DNA from 2 places in the Pseudomonas anguilliseptica genome. Region 2 is predicted to be linked to the other one. Evidence: predicted binding sites of a transcription regulator. Region 2 holds the regulator's gene; the other holds the start of a gene.
The links. The regulator FliA, encoded in region 2, starts transcription of late flagellar genes. The targets are predictions, from matches to a motif close to CTAAAGTTTNNNNNNNNNNNGCCGNTAA.

Region 1 (5,917 bases), 1.7 Mb from region 2:
GCGCCTTCAAGCAACAACTGCACGGTGCGATAAGGCGAAACCTCGTGGCTGGTATTGACCTGCTTGTAGGTATCAATCGGCTTCTTGCTCATTACTTATCCTTTTTCACGAAGCCCGGCAGACTGGCAAGCTGGCCGGCCAGACTCTCACTGGTTTTCTTCAGACGACCGACCAGGGAATCCATCGCGTTGTACTGGGCGTAAAGGCGCGCCTGCAAGCTTTCAACTCTTATAGCCAATGCCTTGCGCTGCTCATCGACACCGAGCTTGGTAGTTTGTAATGCATCAGCACGCTGCTTAAGCACACCGGTGTCACCTACATATGACCCAACTGATTTGGATAGACGCCCCATCAGCCCATCGCTTCCAGCAAGATAGTCACCGACCTGATCAAAATTGCTTTCGAGGGCCTTGGTCAACTTGGCATCATCAATCTTGAGCTGACCGGTTTTCCAATCAGATGCAATGCCCAAACCTGCCAACGCACGAATGCCGCCCTCCCCCGTCATTTTCACCATCTCGTTGCGCAATCCCGACAGCACATTGCGAACCGACGAGTCGCCCAGCAGGGGGCCAGTCACTGGCGCGCCACCATCAACCGGAACGACCGCTGTCAGCTGAGACGTTGTAGCGATAAGAGCGTTATATGCATCAACAAACTTTTGCAGATTGGTCTTCACCCCCGCCTTATCAACACCGACAGTGAGGGTGACAGTTTTACCGGCAGCCAGATCCGCAGGTGCTTGAGCAGCAACCAGATCAATAGTTACCCCTTCAAGGGCATCCTCAACGCGGTTGGTATCACGCACCAGCTGCAAGCCATCAATACTCAGCTTGGCCGATTGAGCCTTGGTAATAACCCCACCAGCACCGGTGGTAGAACTGGGAGGTAGAAAAGCGTCGGAATTACCCGGATCAACGACCGGGGCAAAGTTTTGAGAAGTCAGCAGATTACTACCGCTGGTGACCCCATCCTCACTCGCGACAACCTGGATATCGTTGCCAGCACCACTCTTGGTAGAGCTCAGCACCAAACGCGAACCGGAGGCATCCGAAATAATAGTGGCGCTGACACCGCTGTCCTTGCCAGCCTCATTGATTGCGTCGCGCATGCCTGCAAGCGTGTTGTTACTCGCAGTAATGTTGACATTGAAGCTTGAACTTCCCGCTGAAATGGCCAGCGTGCCGCTATTGAACGTGGCAGTGCTGCCACCCGCCACCGATTGCAAAGCGACTTTGCTGCTAGTGGCTAACTGCTCAACCTGAAGATTGTAAGTACCTGCCGGAGCCGTGGCAGCAGCAGTTACCTTGAACACACTGGAGTTAGACGAGCTTGCCGTGCGCGATTCGAACAACGACACCTTGTTCAACGAGTCGACGGCCGTCTTGAAGGTATTCAGTGCTCCAGTAAGAGAGCCGATTGCCGAGATGCGCGTGGTGGTGGTTTTCTCGAGACGGTCAAGCTGGTTGGTTTTCGGTGCCCTTTCGGCATCAACCAAAGCTGCGACAATGCTGTCGATATTGATTCCTGAGCCAATGCCCGTAACCCCGGCCATGCTTCACCTCGCCAAAATAATGACTATTAACACTACGCCAGTGTTAATAGGCAAAAGCCGCGCCAACCTTCTGGTCAGGTTTCGGCTTTGAATAACAGACTACGCACCTCCGAAAGGTTTTCTGCCAATTGCAGTGCCTCTTCAGAAGGTATTTGTCGAATCACATCACCCGACCCCGCATCTGTCACCTTAACCACTACACGCCCACTACCCTCTTCAAGGGAAAAATTCAGGCTACGACGAACCGTTTGGACAAAGTCCTGAATCGTCGCAACAGCCGCCTCAACCTCTTCACGAGAAGCCGGAGAGTCATTACCTACCTGCGCAGTGCTATTGGCAGCGTCTTCAGATGCTTGACGTTCAGCCTTAACAACCGCTGCCGGCAAGCTCTGCGCACGCTCCGTTTTAGCCACTGGAGCAGTAACGGGCGAACTTTGAATAGAACCAATGTCCATAACTTTCTCCTCAGAATGAGGGAACGGGGAGAAGAGCTAAGCCCTTCTCCCCGTAGTCTAGCCCTTTTACCCTTAGCCAAGCAGGCTGAGTACAGCCTGTGGCAACTGGTTAGCCTGGGCCAGGATTGCGGTACCGGCTTGCTGCAGGATCTGGTTTTTAGTCAGCTCCGAAGTCTCGGCAGCGTAGTCAGTGTCGCGAATCCGGCTACGAGCAGCGGAAGCGTTCTCACCAATGTTCTGCAGGTTCGCAATGGTGTTCTCGAAGCGGTTCTGCACCGCACCGAGCTGGGCTCGCTGACTATCGATGTTGGAGATTGCCCCGCTGACGATACCCAGAGCGTTCTGCGCACCGACGGCAGTACTCACATCAATTTCGGCAACCGAATCCAAGTTACTGAACACGCTGGCTGGCTGCACACCACCATCGATGGTGCTGAAGTTTTTCACTTCAAACGCATCCGGCGACTCGAAGCGCAGTTGCCCCACAACCGCAGCACCCAGATCGCTCGCAGCACCACCACCAGCACCACCAATAGCGACGGTAGCGCCAATATTGTCAGAGTTATCCGATGCCGACTGGTTATCACCTTCAAAACCGAGGGTTTGGATGTTACCCGCTACCTCAGTACCACTCGTACCGCCAGTGAAATTGGTGATTACGATGTTGTCGCCACGTTCGCTGGTCAGTTCCAGGGTACCATCAGCATTGGCACGAGCAGTAACACCGGTCTTGCCCGCTTCCTTGTTGACCGCATCGGCAACCGCCGAGAGATCGTTCCAGTCGGTGATGTTGGCCGAGATCGCTACCTTATCGTCGACATTGGCGTCGTTGGAACCATACAGGTTAAAGCTGAGGGTTTCAGCATTGGTAGTGGTACCACCAGTGATGTCAATTTTCGCTACGGTGCGAGCCTGGGCAGTGATGCCTGTTGCATCGGATACACCGTTCACGCCATTGGCCACATCACGCGCCGAACCGTTCACTGCAAGGGCTACGGACGCAGTACCCAGCTTGCCTGCCAGGGTCAAACCAGCAGTAGTAGCAGGTGAGGAGGAATAACCAATAGTAGTGGTAGTCAAGGCAGCAAAATCACTACCGGCGACCGCAACTTTACCACCCTGGCTAGCATTGGCTGCACCCGCTTCAGCACTGCTGAAACGGTTGGCACCGATACGGGCCGCACCTGCAGCACCGATAGAAACGCTGATGGTTTCAAAGGCGTTGGCACCGACCTGGAAGCTCTGCGAGCCGAAAGTACCGTCAAGAATCTTGCGAGCACCGAAGCTGGTGGTCTCAGCGATACGATTCAGCTCTTGCTGCAACTGGGACACTTCACCCTGAAGGGCTGCACGTTCAGTTGCACCGTTGGAACCGTTGGCCGATTGCAGCGCCAAGTCGCGCATACGCTGCAGGATCCCGGTGGACTGCTGCAGAGCGCCTTCAGCCGTCTGCGCCAGAGAGATACCGTCGTTGGCGTTACGAGTGGCTACGCTCAGGCCATTGATCTGACTGGTCAGGCGGTTGGAAATTTGCAGACCAGCAGCGTCATCTTTGGCGCTGTTGATACGGAAGCCAGTGGACAGGCGCTGCAGGGATGTGTCCAGGCCTTTGGATGAAGTATTCAGGTTACGCTGAGTATTGAGTGACGCTACGTTTGTGTTGACTGTAAGGGCCATGGTGTTTGCCTCCAAAGGACCGTGCTACTGAGATTGTCTGAGCCTGCGAGCTTCGGGCCTGCTTTGCTCAGACGCCCCATAAAGTTCGCATTCGATCTTTATATCGGCGCTACCAGCAGCAACTTTAGGCAGCTTTAGCAAGAAAATTCTCAGATTTTTTTCTACTTACCGATCAGTCAGTTAGGCTGCCAAACAGCAGCCAATACGACGTATTGATGGAAAACTTGACGCTTACAGCAACATTCACGCGCACACGCGGCGGACCTTAGAAGCTCAAGCCAGACGTTTCAGAAACCCATCCGGTGCCACAGTAATCAATAGCTTGTCCTGCATCGCCTGATCTATGACGAAAGCCTGACCAGCGTCTGTCTTGAGGAAAGCATGCACGGCAGTCTTGGGGTTGTCGCCTGGCCCCCAGGGGCGATCCGGAAAGAAGTCGGCCGGCATGTCTTCGACCACCGTATCGAAGACCACGCAGTAGCTGCCTGGGCTGACCAGCGGACTGTACAACTCCAACTCACGCAGCACATGCGCGTGGGTATGGTTGGAGTCGAGAATCACCAGTACCCGCTGGGCACTGGCCGCCTCACACCGCACCTGGGCCATCACCTCGTCACCGATTGATGAGCCTTCGATTAGGCTGATCCGTGAGAACAGCGGATGCTCCTCAATAGCAGCTCGGTTATGCGGACGAATTTCGATATCCACCCCAACCACTCGCCGTGGCGCAGCAGTGCGCCCTTCGCACAGATCGAGCAGAGCCAACAGCGACGCATTGAGGATCAGCGAGCCACCATGGGCGATACCGGTTTCGATGATCAGATCCGGCTTCACCGTCCACACCAGCTCCTGCAGAGCGACTATGTCCTGCGGATACTGGATGATGGGGCGACCAAGCCAGGTGAAGTTGTAGGAATACTTGTGCTGGCAGCTGTGCACCAGCCAGTCAATCGACTTGGCCTGCAATGCGCTATCGGCGCCAGCACCCTGAGCATTCTGTGCGCAATCATCGCGAAAAGTTTGATGTTGCGCCGCATAGTCCTGCTTAGCCATCCAATGACTCCTTTTCAATCGGTTCATAACGAAGAATGCGGGCAGGATTGCCCACCACCACTGCGCCTGCCGGGACATCCCGAGTAACCACGGCTCCGGCACCAATAGTCGCCCAGGCACCGATGCGCAACCGCGGTAAAACTACCGCGCTGGCACCAACGAACACACCATCGCCAACCTCCACCTTGCCACACAGATTGGCCCCTGGTGCGATGAAAACAGAATCACCCAGACGGCATTCATGATTGATGATGCTGCCGGCGCTGACACTGCAATTGCGCCCCAGACGCACATCGGCCTGTAAGACGGCGTACTGCTGCAGATAACTGCCCAACCCCAGTTCGACCATCCCCAGCTCAAGCTGCGGGTGAATAAACTGCCCAAGCTCGGCACCGGCCGCCAGCAACGCTCGGGTGGTCTGGTGACGGGTGCGAGTATCGCGGGTAATCAGATTGACCAGAAGGTGCTCGCCGATCAGCTCAGCCAACCGTTCGAAACCGCCAAACACCGGGAGACCGTGGAAATCCATACCGTGTTTTGCGGGATCATTGTCCAGCAGCCCCGCTACCGGTTGACCGGCACCGATAACCGCGCGCGCCTGGCCCACCAGTTCCGGGTTATTGGCACCGAGTAGCAACAGCGGTTTCACAGCTGCAACCCCTGCAATATGGCATCGACCACCCGCTGCTGGTCGACAGCCACGAGATCGTGATAGCTCGGCAGGTTGAAGGCTCGCAGGGCGAGGTCGTGCGCCCGCGGCGTACTGACCGGCGTCAGGTTGGCGAACACAGGGGTATCACTGAGCGGCTGGAAGAAGACTCGCGCATCGATGCCAGCCTGGCCCATATGCATCAGCACCCGATCACGCTGCCCGGCCAACTCCGATGGCAACACCAGAGTCGGCATCCAGTAACTGTTGCGGCAGTCCGCCGCTTCGGGGTTCATCCTGGTCCCCGGAATCGAGGCTAGCAAGCGCTCCTGGTAGAGGGCGAAGATTTCCCGCTTGCGCGCCACCAGCTCCTCGATACGTTCCAGTTGCGCGCAGCCCAGGGCCGCCTGCAAGTTGGAGATCTTGTACTTATGGCCCAACTCGGACGGCCAGAACTGGCGCATGTCGCCGGCTGCACGACCGTGGTTATTGAGCTGCTGAACGCGCTTGAGCAGAGTTTCATCGCGG
Region 2 (5,917 bases):
AACCTGTCGGGGTTGAAGCAGGGCAACCTGGGCATTCCGCTGATGCTGCTGGTCATGCTCGGCATGGTCATGCTGCCGATTCCGCCGTTTCTCCTCGATGTGTTGTTCACCTTCAGTATTGCCCTGTCGATCGTGGTATTGCTGGTGGCGATCTACGCCTTGCGCCCGCTCGATTTCGCGGTATTCCCGACCATTCTGCTGGCAGCAACCTTGCTGCGTCTGGCGCTTAACGTCGCCTCCACGCGGGTGGTGCTGCTCAATGGTCAGGATGGTCATGATGCTGCCGGCAAGGTGATCCAGGCTTTTGGTGAGGTAGTGATCGGCGGTAACTACGTGGTCGGTATCGTGGTGTTCGCCATCCTCATGATCATCAACTTTGTGGTGGTAACCAAGGGTGCCGGGCGTATCTCCGAAGTCAGCGCACGTTTTACCCTGGACGCCATGCCCGGTAAGCAGATGGCCATTGACGCCGACCTGAACGCCGGCTTGATTGACCAAGCAGAAGCCAAGAAGCGCCGTTCCGAAGTGTCCCAGGAAGCCGACTTCTACGGCTCCATGGACGGTGCCAGCAAGTTCGTGCGCGGCGATGCGATAGCGGGTTTGCTGATTCTGTTTATCAACCTGATCGGCGGCATCGCCATCGGTATTTTTCAGCATGACCTGAGCTTTACCGACGCCGGGCGCATCTACACCCTGCTGACCATCGGTGACGGCCTGGTGGCGCAGATTCCTTCGTTGTTGCTGTCGACTGCCGCAGCAATCATGGTGACCCGTGTTTCCAGCTCCGAGGACATGGGCGCCCAGGTCAATCGGCAGATGTTCGCTTCCCCGCGTGCGCTGGCGGTGACAGCTGCGGTGATGATTGCCATGGGCCTGGTGCCCGGCATGCCGCATTTCTCCTTTATCAGCCTGGGTCTGGTCGCTGCCGGTGCCGCGTACTGGATAGCGAACAAGCAACGTGCAGCCAAGGAAAATGAGATCAAGGAAGTTCAGCGTCAGCAGGAATTACTGCCAGCGCAGAAGGCTCAAGAGGTCAAGGAGCTGGGTTGGGACGACGTGACGCCGGTGGATATGGTCGGCCTGGAAGTGGGCTACCGCCTGATCCCGCTGGTAGACCGTAACCAGGGTGGCCAGCTACTGGCGCGGATCAAGGGCGTGCGCAAGAAACTCTCCCAGGAAATGGGCTTTCTCATGCCCTCGGTGCATATTCGCGACAACCTTGATCTGCAGCCCAATGCCTACCGTCTGACCCTGATGGGCGTCAGTGTGGCCGAGGCCGAGGTGTATCCGGATCGCGAGCTGGCGATCAACCCTGGCCAAGTGTTCGGTCCGCTTAACGGTATCGCCGCCAAAGACCCGGCATTCGGTCTGGAGGCGGTGTGGATTGACCCGACTCAACGCGATCAGGCGCAGTCCCTCGGCTACACCGTGGTGGACGCCAGCACCGTAGTCGCGACCCATCTCAACCAGGTGTTGCACAAGCATGCGCACGAGCTGCTCGGGCATGAGGAAGTGCAGCAGCTTATGCAATTGTTGGCCAAGAGCTCGCCCAAGCTGGCCGAGGAGCTGGTGCCAGGGATGATTTCCCTGTCGACCCTGCTCAAGGTGTTGCAGAGCCTGTTGCAGGAACAGGTGCCGGTGCGCGATATCCGCACCATCGCCGAGGCCATCGCCAATGTCGCGGTGAAGAGTCAAGATCCCGCCGCGATGGTGGCTGCGGTACGCGTCGCGTTGGCCCGCGCAATCGTGCAAAGCATTGTGGGACTAGAGCTTGAGCTGCCTGTGATCACCCTGGAACCCAGGTTGGAACAGATATTGCTCAACAGTATTCAGAAGGCCGGTCAAGGCTCCGAGGAGGGCATCTTCCTGGAGCCTGGCATGGCCGAGAAGCTGCAGCGTTCCCTGGTGGAAGCGGCGCAGCGCCAGGAAATGCTCGGCAAGCCAGTGATTCTGCTGGTGGCCGGTCCGGTCCGGGCGATGCTCTCGCGATTCGCGCGGCTGGCGGTTCCGAGTATCCATGTACTGGCATACCAGGAAATTCCGGATAACAAGCAGGTCACCATCGTTGCGACGGTGGGGCAGAACTAACCGAGGTTACAGGCCATGCAGGTCAAACGCTTTTTCGCCGCCGATATGCGTACCGCCATGAAGCTGGTGCGTGATGAGCTGGGTGCCGATGCCTCGATCATTGGCAATCGCCGGGTTGCCGGCGGTGTCGAGCTGACCGCCGCGCTGGATTATCAGGTGCCTGCCGCGCCAGCCCGTCAGCCCAACCCGGCGCTGGAAGCCGAGCTGCGCAAGACCCAGGCAAAAATCGCCACGGCCCAGGCGGAACTTACCACCCGCACCCAGGTGGATGCCGGCAAGGACCGCCAGCTGTTTGGCGCCGCTGCGAGCCAGCCGGCTGACAGCTTGGCCGCCGTGATGCGCAAACCTCAGGCAGTGCCTGCTGCAACCGATCAGCGCGCCCTGGATGCCATGCGTTTCGAACTCCACGGCCTGCGTGAGCTGATTGAAGTGCAGCTGGGCTCGATTGCCTGGGGCCAGTTGCAAAACCGCCGCCCACAGCAAGCCAATCTGTGGCGCCGCCTGCAGCGTATGGGGTTGTCGGTCGAATTGTCGAAAGCGCTGCTGGAGCGTGTCAGCACTGTGACCGAACCTCGCCAGGCCTGGCGCATGGTGCTGGCGCATCTGGCCCACGCGATCAAAACGCCGAAGCAGGAACCGATGGAGGAGGGCGGCGTGATCGCCCTGGTCGGCCCGGCTGGCATGGGCAAAACCACTACGCTGGCCAAACTGGCCGCTCGCTACGTGCTCAAGTACGGCGCGCAGCATATTGCACTGGTAAGCCTGGACAGCTACCGCATTGGTGCTCAGGAACAACTCAAGACTCTGGGGCGCATCCTCAATGTTCCGGTGACCCTGGTCGATCCCGGCCAGTCGTTGACTCAGGCCTTGGCCCCGCTGGCGCGTAAGCGTGTGGTGCTGATCGACACTGCCGGCCTGCCTGCCAACGATCCAGCCCTGCGCATGCAACTGGAAGCACTGGCCAGCCGCGGCGTCAATGCAAAAAATTATCTGGTAATGGCCGCTACCAGTCAGGGCCAAGTGCTGAAAGCCGCCTACCATAGTTATAAGCGCTGCGGATTGTCTGGCTGCATCCTGACCAAAGCGGATGAAGCTACCAGTCTGGGTGAGGTTTTAGGACTGGCTATTAGCCAGCGTCTACCGGTAGCCTATCTCACTGATGGGCCACGCATTCCCGATGACTTGCAGATTCCCCGCAGTCATCAACTGGTGAGCCGGGCCGTAGGGCTGCAGGCTAGCCAGGACCCAAGCGAGGATACGATGGCGGAGATGTTTGCCGGCCTTTACCAGCAACCCACCCGACGCGTCAGCTAAGCGTCGGGCTGTTGGAATTGAACCGCGCTTAGCCGGCCAAGTGGCTCCAGTCGAAGTTAGACAAGGTGTGTAGAAATATGGGTATGCATCCCGTACTGGTGATTGCGGTGACCGGCGGCAAAGGTGGCGTCGGTAAGACCAACGTCTCGGTGAACCTGGCGTTGGCCCTGGCCGATCTTGGTCGCCGGGTGATGCTGATGGACGCTGACCTGGGCTTGGCCAACGTCGATGTGCTGCTTGGCCTGAGCGCCAAACGCACCCTGGAAAACGTCATCAGTGGCGAGTGCGAACTGCGCGATGTATTGCTGCAGGGGCCGGGCGGTATTCGTATCGTGCCGGCCGCGTCTGGTATCCAGAGCATGGTGCAGCTGTCACCCATGCAGCATGCAGGTTTGATCCAGGCGTTCAGTGATATCAGCGACAATCTTGATGTGCTGATTATCGACACTGCCGCCGGTATTGGTGATGGTGTAGTCAGCTTTGTTCGCGCCGCTCAGGAAGTGCTGGTGGTTGTGTGTGATGAGCCTACGTCGATTACCGACGCCTATGCGCTGATCAAACTGCTCAACCGCGACCATGGCATGAACCGTTTCCGGGTACTGGCCAATATGGCTCATAGCCCGCAGGAAGGTCGCAACCTCTTTGCTAAGCTGACTAAAGTCACTGACCGTTTTCTCGATGTTGCCCTGCAGTATGTAGGTGCAGTGCCTTACGATGAGTCAGTGCGCAAGGCCGTGCAGAAGCAGCGCGCGGTCTACGAAGCCTTCCCGCGCTCGAAGTGCGCGCTGGCGTTCAAGGCGATAGCCCAGAAAGTCGACGCCTGGCCGTTACCGGCCAACCCGCGCGGTCATTTGGAGTTTTTCGTTGAGCGTCTGGTGCAGCAACCGATCGCGGACACGGCCATATGACAGCAGCCTCTGGACTTCGTATGTATAGCAAGGCGCAGGCGCAGGATTCCCAGCACCAGTTGATCGAGCGCTACGCGCCCCTGGTCAAACGCATTGCCTATCACCTGTTGGCCCGTCTACCGGCCAATGTGCAGGTCGACGATTTGATTCAGGCCGGGATGATCGGTCTGCTTGAAGCGTCAAAAAAATACGACTCCAACAAAGGTGCCAGTTTCGAGACGTTCGCCGGTATTCGCATTCGCGGCTCAATGCTTGATGAAGTGCGCAAAGGTGACTGGGCGCCGCGTTCGGTGCATCGCAATAGCCGCATGGTCAGCGACGCAATTCGAATAATTGAGGCCAGAACCGGCAGAGACGCTAAAGATCAAGAGGTTGCGGCCGAACTCCAATTGAGTCTCGAGGATTACTACGGCATTCTGGGCGACACTTTAGGCAGCCGCCTGTTCAGTTTCGACGACCTGCTTCAGGACGGCGAACACGGTGGGCTGGGTGAAGACGCTGGCAGCAACCACCTCGAACCTTCTCGTGATCTGGAAGATGAACGCTTTCAGGCGGCCCTGACAGATGCCATTGCCAACCTGCCGGAGCGCGAACGCCTGGTGTTAGCGCTATATTACGATGAAGAACTGAATCTTAAAGAGATCGGCGAGGTGTTGGGGGTTAGCGAATCACGTGTAAGCCAACTACACAGTCAGTGTGCCGCTCGTTTACGCGCTCGTTTGGGTGAGTGGCGTGCACATTGAGTTGTTTCGCTAACGCTGGGCCGGTTTCACGATTAAAAGCGCACGCAGGTTGCTGGGTGCGTTTGGGACTGTACGGAGGTCGACTTGGACAAGAACATGAAAATCCTCATCGTTGATGACTTTTCAACGATGCGACGGATCATCAAGAACCTCCTGCGTGACTTGGGGTTCACCAACACAGCGGAAGCCGATGATGGCGTCACCGCGCTGCCCATGCTGCAGAGCGGCAGTTTCGACTTTCTGGTGACCGACTGGAACATGCCTGGCATGACAGGCATCGACCTGCTGCGCGCGGTGCGTGCAGACGAGCGCCTGAAAACTCTGCCGGTGTTGATGGTCACCGCAGAAGCCAAGCGCGATCAGATCATTGAAGCAGCCCAGGCTGGGGTTAACGGTTATGTAGTTAAACCGTTCACTGCCCAGGTGCTGAAAGAGAAGATTGAAAAGATCTTCGAACGGGTCAACGGCTGATGTCTGCCATGAGGGTGCTATGGAACATAAAGATTCCGTTCAGGGTGACCTTGAGTCGAGCCTGAAACACAACGCTCGCCAACTGGTAGACAGCCTGGAACAAGGCAATTTTGGTGAAGCGGTACAGTTGATACATGAGCTCAACAAAGCGCGTGACCGTGGTTTGTATCACGAGATCGGCAAGCTGACCCGTGAGCTGCATAACGCCATCGTCAATTTTCAGCTCGCCCCCCATATGCCGCATGCCACGGAGGTTTCGCAAATAACCGATGCCACCGAACGGCTGAATTACGTGGTAACGATGACCGAAAAAGCGGCCAATCGCACCATGGATCTGGTTGAGCAGAGTGCCCCACTGGTTAACGACCTCAGTGATGAGGCGCAGAGCCTGAG

Region 1: a site for FliA is predicted at 3,788-3,815, ahead of BLW24_RS24165 (flagellin N-terminal helical domain-containing protein). Genes of this name have one in related genera too.

Annotation. Positions count from the first base shown of each region.
Region 1 is NZ_FNSC01000001.1:4,955,475-4,961,391, forward strand. It holds partial or broken gene fliS (flagellar export chaperone FliS) at 1-92, opposite strand, end outside; gene fliD (flagellar filament capping protein FliD) at 92-1,555, opposite strand; gene BLW24_RS24160 (flagellar protein FlaG) at 1,630-2,010, opposite strand; gene BLW24_RS24165 (flagellin N-terminal helical domain-containing protein) at 2,083-3,687, opposite strand; gene BLW24_RS24170 (cephalosporin hydroxylase family protein) at 3,961-4,740, opposite strand; gene BLW24_RS24175 (acetyltransferase) at 4,733-5,389, opposite strand; gene BLW24_RS24180 (DegT/DnrJ/EryC1/StrS family aminotransferase) at 5,386-5,917, opposite strand, start outside.
Region 2 is NZ_FNSC01000001.1:3,291,778-3,297,694, forward strand. It holds gene flhA (flagellar biosynthesis protein FlhA) at 1-2,088, shown strand, start outside; gene flhF (flagellar biosynthesis GTPase FlhF) at 2,104-3,402, shown strand; gene fleN (flagellar synthesis regulator FleN) at 3,480-4,310, shown strand; gene fliA (RNA polymerase sigma factor FliA) at 4,307-5,053, shown strand; gene BLW24_RS15935 (chemotaxis response regulator CheY) at 5,150-5,524, shown strand; gene BLW24_RS15940 (protein phosphatase CheZ) at 5,544-5,917, shown strand, end outside.